2 regions of the Aeromicrobium sp. REDSEA-S38_B2 genome follow, and region 1 is predicted to be linked to the other one. Evidence: riboswitches for the same ligand, from Rfam matches in the RefSeq annotation. Region 1 holds a riboswitch; the other holds the start of a gene.

Region 1 (4,404 bases):
CAGATGACCAACCAGGAGCTCGCCACCTGCGCGCTCGAGGGCATCCCGATCAAGGTCGCCGTCATCAACAACTCCTCGCTCGGCATGGTGCGCCAGTGGCAGACCCTCTTCTACGAGGGCCGCTACTCCAACACCGACCTCAACACGGGCCCGGAGTCGATCGGCGCGCGCCGCATCCCCGACTTCGTCAAGCTCGCCGACGCCTACGGCTGCGTCGGTCTGCGCTGCGACAGCCCCGACCAGCTCGACGCCACCATCGAGCAGGCCATGGCCATCACCGACCGGCCCGTCGTCATCGACTTCGTGGTCGAGCGCGACGCCATGGTCTGGCCGATGGTGGCCGCCGGCACCAGCAACGACGACATCAAGATCGCGCGCGACCTCGCGCCCGAGTGGGAGGACGAGGACCTGTGAGCGACCGGCACCGAGAGGCAGGGCACACGGCATGACCACCCAGCACACCCTCAGCGTCCTGGTCGAGAACACGCCCGGCGTCCTCGCGCGCGTCTCGAGCCTGTTCATGCGGCGCGGGTTCAACATCGACTCCCTCGCCGTCGGCCCCACGGAGATCCCCGAGATCTCTCGCATGACGATCGTCGTGAACGTCGACGAGCTGCCCCTCGAGCAGGTCACCAAGCAGCTCAACAAGCTCGTCAACGTCCTCAAGATCGTCGAGCTCGACTCCTCCTCCGCGGTGGAGCGCGAGCTGATGCTCATCAAGGTCCGCACCGACGCGCAGACCCGCGGCCAGGTGCTCGAGACCGTCCAGCTGTTCCGCGCCAAGGTGGTCGACGTGTCCACGGACGCCGTCACCATCGAGGCCACCGGCGACTCCGGCAAGCTCACGGCCATGCTCAACGTGCTCGAGCCGTTCGGCATCCGCGAGATCGCCCAGTCCGGTCGCGTCGCGATCGGACGAGGCGCCCGCTCCATCACCGACCGCACGCTGCGGACGGTGCCGGGGCACCACAGCGCCTGACCCCCCGACCCACACCACGACACCAGGAGAATCCAGTGGCCGAGCTGTTCTACGACGACGACGCAGACCTCAGCATCATCCAGGGCAAGCAGGTGGCCGTCATCGGCTACGGCAGCCAGGGGCACGCGCACGCCCTCAACCTGCGCGACTCGGGCGTCGACGTCCGCATCGGCCTCGCCCCGGGCTCCAAGAGCCGCGAGAAGGCCGAGGCCGAGGGCCTGCGCGTCCTCGACGTCGCCGACGCCGTGGAGGAGGCCGACGTCATCGTCGTGCTGACCCCCGACCAGGTCCAGCGTCACGTGTACGCCGAGTCGATCGAGCCCAACCTCGTCGACGGCGACGCGCTCGTCTTCGGCCACGGCTTCAACATCCGCTACGGCTACGTCAAGCCCCCGGCAGGCGTCGACGTGCTCCTCGTCGCCCCGAAGGCACCCGGCCACACCGTGCGCCGCGAGTTCGTCGCCGGGCGCGGCATCCCCGACATCATCGCGGTCGAGCAGGACGCCACCCAGGGCGCCTGGGACCTCGCCCTCTCCTACGCCAAGGCCATCGGCGGCACCCGCGCCGGCGTCATCAAGACGACCTTCACCGAGGAGACCGAGACCGACCTCTTCGGCGAGCAGGCCGTGCTCTGCGGTGGCATGTCGCACCTCGTCCAGGCCGGGTTCGAGACCCTGACCGAGGCCGGCTACCAGCCCGAGATCGCCTACTTCGAGGTGCTCCACGAGCTCAAGCTCATCGTCGACCTCATGTGGGAGGGCGGCATCGCCAAGCAGCGCTGGAGCATCTCCGACACGGCCGAGTACGGCGACTACGTCTCCGGACCCCGCGTCGTCGACGCCTCCGTCAAGGAGCGCATGCAGGCCGTCCTCGCCGACATCCAGGACGGCACCTTCGCCAAGCGGTTCATCGACGACCAGGACAACGGCGCCGCCGAGTTCCTCGCCCTGCGCGAGCAGGAGGCCCAGCACCCCATCGAGGCCACCGGCAAGGTCCTGCGCTCCCACTTCTCGTGGAAGCAGCAGGACGCCGACTACGTCGAGGGCTCTGCAGCTCGTTGACGCCTCCGGCGTCGGGGCAGCTCGTTGACGCCTCCGGCGTCGGGGCAGCTCGTTGACGCCTCCGGTGTCGGGGCAGCTCGCTGACGCCTGACCCACGAAGGCCCCCGTCCACCGGACGGGGGCCTTCGCTATGGTCGACGTGTCCGGGGTGCCCCGCAGGGGCTGAGATGACACCCGCCGAACCTGATCCGGTTAGCACCGGCGCGAGGGAGACACATGGATCCGACGTCTGCCGTCACGACGGCCCTGCGCGAGCGCAGCCCGCTCGTGCAGTGCCTCACCAACTACGTCTCGATGGACCTGGCAGCCAACGTGCTGTCGGCCGCGGGCGCGTCGCCCGCGATGGTCCACGACCCCCACGAGTCCGCCGACATGGCGGCGCTCGCCGACGCCGTCTGCGTCAACATCGGCACCCCGTCGCCGTCGTGGGCCGACGGCATGCGCCTGGCCGCCGAGCGGGCGCAGGCCGACGCCACGCCCTGGGTGCTCGACCCCGTCGCCGTGGGCGCGACGGCATACCGCCGCGAGCTCGTCGCCGACCTCCTGCAGCTGCGGCCCACCGTGGTGCGGGGCAACGCGGGGGAGGTGCTGGCTCTCGCCGGCGCCGTCGGCGGCTCGCGAGGCGTCGACAGCCTCGCCGCCTCGCACGACGCGCACGACGCGGCCGCGCTCGTCGCCCGCGAGCACGGGTGCGTCGTCGTGGTGAGTGGCGAGGTCGACGTCGTGACCGACGGCGACCGCACGCTCCACGTGGTCGGCGGGCACCGGTGGATGCCGATGATCACCGCGCTCGGCTGCTCCTCGAGCGCCCTCGTCGCGGCGGCCTGCGCGGTCGTCGACGACCCGCTCGATGCGGCTGCGGGAGCCATGGGACTGCTGGCTGCTGCGGGCACGTCGGCCGCCGCGGTCGCACAGGGTCCGGCCAGCCTGCGGGTCGCGCTCGTCGACCGGCTGGCCGACCCCGACGGGCTCGAGCTCGTCGGGCGCGTCCGTCCGGTGCCGGCATGAGCGGCGTCCCCGACCTGCGCCTCTACCTCGTGACCGACCCGTCCTTCGGCGCCGACCTGCGTCGCGTGGTCGTCCCCGCGGTCGAGGGTGGCGTCACCTGCGTGCAGGTCCGCGACAAGCAGGCCACCCCGGCCGAGGTCGAGGCCCAGGTCAAGCTGCTGCGCGACGCCCTCGTCGGCTCGGGGGTGCCCGTGCTCGCGAACGACCACGTCGTCCCGGGGGCCGACGGGGTGCACGGCGGTCGCGCGGACGCGCACCCCACGGTGCTGCGGTCGGCGGCCGGTCCCGACGCGGTCGTCGGCTGGTCGGTCGACACCCTCGCGCAGCTCGACGACGCGTCGGCCCTCGCCGCGTGCACCTACCTCGCGGTGAGCCCCGTCCACGACACGCCGACGAAGCACGACACGGCACCGGCCTTCGGCCTCGCCGGCGTGGCCTCGGTGACGGCACGGGTCGGCGGACGGCTGCCGGTCGTCGGCATCGGTGGCCTCGACGAGACCACGGCCGGCCCGGCCGTGCGGGCCGGCCTCGACGGCGTGGCCGTGGTGCGTGCGGTCGGCGCCGACCCCGACCCGCGTGCGGTCGCCGCCCGGCTGCGTCGGGTCGTCGACGTCGCACTCGCAGCCCGACGCGAGGACGTGTCGGCATGACGGGTCGCGAGCCGGTGGTGCTCACCGTCGCAGGCTCCGACCCGTCGGGGGGAGCCGGGATCCAGGCCGACCTCAAGACGGCCACGGCGCTCGGCGCGTACGCGGCGACCGTCGTCACCGCCGTGACGGTGCAGGACACGACCGGGGTCCGCGCCGTGCACGAGGTGCCGCTCGACGTCGTCCGCGGCCAGCTCGAGGTCGTCCTTGAGGACCTCGACGTCCGGGCGGTCAAGGTCGGCATGCTGGGCTCGCCGGCGTTGGTCGAGCTGGTCGCCGAGCTTCTCGCCGACGTGCCCGCGCTCGTCGTGGACCCCGTGATGGTCTCGACGTCGGGCCACCGGCTGCTGCCGCGGGACGCCGAGGCGGCCCTGCGCGACCTCCTCCTCCCGAGCGCGACGCTGGTGACGCCGAACCTGCCGGAGGCCTCCGTGCTCACGGGCCTCGCCGCGCAGACCGACCCCGGCGAGCTGGGCCGGGCACTGCTCGCGCTGGGGCCTGGTGCCGTCCTGCTCAAGGGCGGTCACGGCGACGGTCCGGCGAGCGACGACCTGCTGGTCGACCGTCGCGGCAGCACGTGGTTCCGGGCGCCCCGGATCGACACGCCCCACACCCACGGCACGGGATGCACGCTCTCGGCCGCGGTCGCGACGCGGCTGGCCCTGGGCGACCCGCTGGCCGACGCCGTCGGGGCCGCCAAGGCCTACCT
Region 2 (4,404 bases), on a different contig from region 1:
GGTCGGGGTTGCCGAGCCGCCAGGCGGAGTACGCCACCAGGCCGGCGGAGACGCCGCACAGCGCGAGGCAGGCCAACGGGTAGCGCCACGACGGCAGGACGAGCAGGCCCGCCAGCGCCCAGGCGCCCGCCGCGGCGACGGCGGACGGCAGGTCGCGGACGGCGAAGGAGCCGATCAGCGCGGCCAGCCCGATCCACAGCAGCGCCAGCGGGTTCGTCTGCGCCAGGGTGCGTCTCATCGGGCCACCTCCACCCGGCCGGGTGCCAGGTCGACGACGTCGGCGTCGTGGGTGGCCGTCGCGACGACGGCACCCTGCCCCGCCGCGGCGAGCGCGAGCCCGACCACGGCCGCCCAGGTGTCGCGGTCCTGGCCCACGGTCGGCTCGTCGAGCAGCACCAGCTCGGGCCGGTGCGCCACGGCCGTCAGCATCGAGACGCGTCGCTGCTCGCCGCCGGAGAGCCGGAAGGGGTGGGTCGAGGCCAGCGCACCGAGCCCGACGACGTCGAGCAGGGCGTCGACGTCGACGGTGCGACCGGTCCGCCCGGCGGTCAGCGCGACCTCCTCGCGCACCGTCGCGGCGACGAACCCGTGCTCGGGGACCTGGGACGACCAGCCGACCTGCGCGGCGAGCTCGCGGCTGCGGAGCCGGTGACGCGACGGGGACACCCGCCCCGACGTCGGCTCGAGGAGCCCGCCGAGGGCGGCGAGCAGCGTCGACTTGCCGGCACCGCTCGGCCCGGTGACGGCCGTGAGCCGGCCCGGGTCCAGCCGGGCGTGCACGCCGTCGAGCGCACGGGTCCGCGTGACGCCGCGCATCGACCGACTGGTCAGCTCGACCACGAGGTCCTGGGCCACGACGGGGGTCGCCGGGCCAGCCGGGGCCACGAGGCGCGGGTCGACCTCCAGGGGCCTGAGGGCGGGCAGGCCGGGCATCCAGAGTCCGAGCCGACCCATGGCCTCGACGTGGTCGCGCTCGAGCACGTCGGGAGCGACGTCGGCCAGGAGCGTGCCGTCGCGCCCGAGCACCAGCACCCGGTCGACGAGGTCGAGCCACGGGCCCATGCGGTGCTCGACGACGAGCAGCGTGGCACCGCGGGCACCGACGGTCGCGCGCACCGCCTCGCGCACGGAGGCGGCGTGGTCGGGGTCGAGCATCGACGTCGGCTCGTCGAGCAGCAGCACGTCGGGCGCGACGGCCAGCGCGCCGGCGAGCGCCAGGCGTTGCAGCTCCCCGCCGGAGAGCGCCGCCGTCGGGTGCTCGCGGCCGTACGGCAGCCCGACGTCGGCCAGCGCACGGTCGACACGGCTCCAGATCTCCGGTCGGGGCAGGGCGCGGTTCTCCGGGCCGAACGCGACGTCGCGACCGATCCGCTCGGCCACCACCGCGTCGCCGGGTGCCTGGGGCACGAAGCCGACGACCCCGCCGACCTCCACCGAGCCGGTCAGGTCGCCCGACAGCGTGGTGCCGAGGGCGCCGACGAGGGCGTGGAGCAGCGTGGACTTCCCCGCGCCGCTCGGGCCGAGGAGCATCACCCGCTCGCCGGGGTCGACGCGCACGTCGAGGCCGGTGACCACCGGCTCGCGACGCCCGAGCGGGCGCCAGGTCAGGCCCTCGACGCGGACCTGACCTGGCTCGAGGTGGCTCAGACCGCGGTCCGCTCGTGCAGCTCGCGACCGGGTCCGAAGGCGTCGAGCACCCCGGCGCGGGCCAGCGCGCGCACCAGCAGCCACCCTCCGGCACCGGCGACGACCGCGCCGGAGAGGGCGAAGAGGCCGAGGTGGATCAGGCGGTCGGTCCCGGAGAAGACGCCCTCCCAGTAGGCGAACCACTCGTAGACCGAGCCGAAGGCACCGGCCCCGGCCCCGGCCAGGACGGCGACGCCGAGCGAGAACCGTCGGTACAGGAACAGCGCGAGGACGAGCTCGGCGCCGAGTCCCTGCACCAGGCCCGAGGCGAGGACGCCCAGACCCCACTCGGTGCCGCCCGGGACGAGCGCCGACACCGCGGCGGCGGCGAGCTCGGTCACGAGCGCCGCGCCCGGGCGGCGGACGATCAGGCCCCCGACGACACCGGCGAGGAGCCAGGGCCCGGCCAGCACACCGACGGACGGCGGGAACGAGAAGACCGCCAGGGCACTGATGCCGCCGTAGGCCTTCCCCCAGACCCAGAAGGTGACGCCGAGGGCGACGGCGAGCGTCGCGATCGTGACCAGGTCGACGGTGCGGTACCGCAACGACGACCCCAGGTCGGTGGACGGACGCGTGGATGCAGAACTACTCATCGTGACTCCCTTCGCCGGTGCTAACCGGAGCAGGTTCAAGGGTCTGCGGCTGTTCCGCACTCTCAGCGCCCTCTGCGGGTGGCGCTCCCCTGTCGTTGGTGAGGTCCACCCTAGCGTCGTCGCGCCTCGGGCGGCGCGCCGAGCCAGGTGTTGGTCACCGCTGCCACGACACGCGCCGGCGTCGAGCATCGCTGCCGTGCGAGCTCGGCCTCCACTGCGTCGTCGAAGACCTCGAGGGAGTCCTCGGCGCCCAGCAGGAGATGCACGGTCCGGCGCTCGTCGGGGCCGATCGGCGTGGTGGAGCGCAAGGGCCAGTCCTGGGCGAGATTGCGCAGGTGCGGAGCGCCCTCGTGCGCCTGCTCCAGTCGCCGCCTCGCCTCCTCCTCCGTGCCGACGACGATCGCAGGCTCCAGCGCGTCCTCGTCGGGGCCCAGCTCGACGACCCACGCACTCCATGTGGTCATCAGCCACCGCACTTCAACGTGACGCGGTCCGGGTAGACCCGTGCGTAGTAGGTCTTCCCGCCGAAGACGACGGTGCCGAGGGTCGTACTTCCCCACCCGCTGCTCTCGTCGCTGACGCAGGCAAACCCTACGTTCTTCTGTTGAAGCGACGACTGGCCCGCGTTCGCCGCCGTCTTCGTGCCTTTGAGCTTCCACCAGATGAAGGACTTGTAGCGCATGTCCGTCGAGTGTCGGATGCTCGTCACCGCCGTCGTGCACTTCGTCTGCGGCTTGGTCCCGACCTTGCCATCCGAACGGATGCGGATCGGAGACGGATAGAGCCTGCACGGACCGTACGCGACCCCAGCGGCCGCCACGCGTCCAGACTCGAGCCCGTCCAACAGTCGTTCGGCCTCGGCTGGATCGCTCGCAGCGACGTACCGCCCATCCGTGGCGGTAGCTCGCGGCACGAACTCGCTGTCCGTCAAGTCGTCGCTTCCGTCAGCCTGCGCTGGGACGAAGGCGGCCGGGCCCAGTACGAGGATGCCGGCCAGCACCGCCGCAACGCCTCTACCGTCAAGACGTCTCATGGTCTCCCCCTGTGTTGATCGATGGACCACCTCGACCGTAGACCGACACCGTCGCGCGACGCCACGAGCAGCGTCGTGGATCGCACGGACGGACGACGGGCGCCCGGTCCGTGGTGGACCGGACGCCCGTCGGCGTGCTCAGCGCGTCAGCGGATGCGCACCCCCTTCGTCGCGCTGGTGCTCCCGGTGAAGGAGCCGTCGCCCACGTAGACCGTGCGGACCGACAGCGTGCCCTTCGTCCTCGGCGCCTTGAGCGTGGTCACGACCGTGCCGCCGGACAGGCGCACCGTCTTGGCCCAGGTGAACGACTTGGCGCCCGGCGCCTTGACGTACACCCGCACCGAGCCCGACGGAGCGACGCCCGCCACGGTCGGCGAGACCGTCGCGCGCACCCGGTACGTCGCGCTCCGCTTGACCGACGACGTCGCGTTCGTGACCGTCGTCGTCGCGCGCTTCACCACGGTGACGTCGGCCGTGGCCGTGCCGCTCGCCTCGACCTCGTCGGTGCCGTCGAAGACCGCGCTCACCGTGTGCGAGCCGACCTTCAGCGTGGCCGGGAGCTCGAAGCGTCCCGTGCCCTGGGCGTCGAGCCTGACCGTCACGGGCGTTCCGGCGACGGTGACCGTCACCGTGCCCTCGTCGGCCCCGGCGACCGCCACGGCACCCTTCAGCGGGTCGCCGAAGGTGCTCTCGGCCGACGCCATGACCAGCGCGATCGTCGAGGCACCCTTGGTGAGGGTGAACGAGACCGCACCCGACTGCGACGCCTGCGCGGTCGCCGTCTTCGCGAGCGACGCCACCAGCTCGTGCGAGCCGGCCTTGAAGCCGGGCACCGCGAGGGTGGCCGTGCCGCCCTCGACGACCGACGTGCCGAGCACCGTGTCGCCGTCGGCGAAGGTGACGGTGCCGCCGTCGCCGCCCGTGACCGTGGCCGTGAGCGTCACGGGCTGGTTGATCGCCGGGAGCTCCGGGTCGATCGCCAGCGCCGTGGACGTCTCGGTCAGCACCTCGAGCGAGCCGGTCGACGTGAGGCCGTAGCCCGCGCCGACCGCCTTGACGGTCGCCTCGCCGATGGCGGCGTCGGCCGGG

The links. A riboswitch is a leader RNA that binds a small molecule or an ion and turns the genes downstream of it on or off. The one in region 1 is predicted to bind thiamine pyrophosphate.
Region 2: it holds a riboswitch for thiamine pyrophosphate, as region 1 does, so the genes downstream of both, A6Q81_RS12150 (ECF transporter S component) here and thiM (hydroxyethylthiazole kinase) in region 1, are expected to answer to the same signal.

What each region holds. Positions count from the first base shown of each region.
Region 1 is NZ_LUNH01000008.1:33,483-37,886, reverse strand. It holds gene A6Q81_RS01695 (acetolactate synthase large subunit) at 1-414, shown strand, start outside; gene ilvN (acetolactate synthase small subunit) at 446-979, shown strand; gene ilvC (ketol-acid reductoisomerase) at 1,015-2,040, shown strand; TPP riboswitch at 2,175-2,268, shown strand; gene thiM (hydroxyethylthiazole kinase) at 2,257-3,048, shown strand; gene A6Q81_RS01675 (thiamine phosphate synthase) at 3,045-3,698, shown strand; gene thiD (bifunctional hydroxymethylpyrimidine kinase/phosphomethylpyrimidine kinase) at 3,695-4,404, shown strand, end outside.
Region 2 is NZ_LUNH01000056.1:25,105-29,508, forward strand. It holds gene A6Q81_RS12140 (energy-coupling factor transporter transmembrane component T family protein) at 1-238, opposite strand, end outside; gene A6Q81_RS12145 (ATP-binding cassette domain-containing protein) at 235-1,557, opposite strand; gene A6Q81_RS12150 (ECF transporter S component) at 1,644-2,282, opposite strand; TPP riboswitch at 2,272-2,383, opposite strand; gene A6Q81_RS12155 (hypothetical protein) at 2,393-2,746, opposite strand; gene A6Q81_RS12160 (hypothetical protein) at 2,746-3,315, opposite strand; gene A6Q81_RS12165 (Ig-like domain repeat protein) at 3,462-4,404, opposite strand, start outside.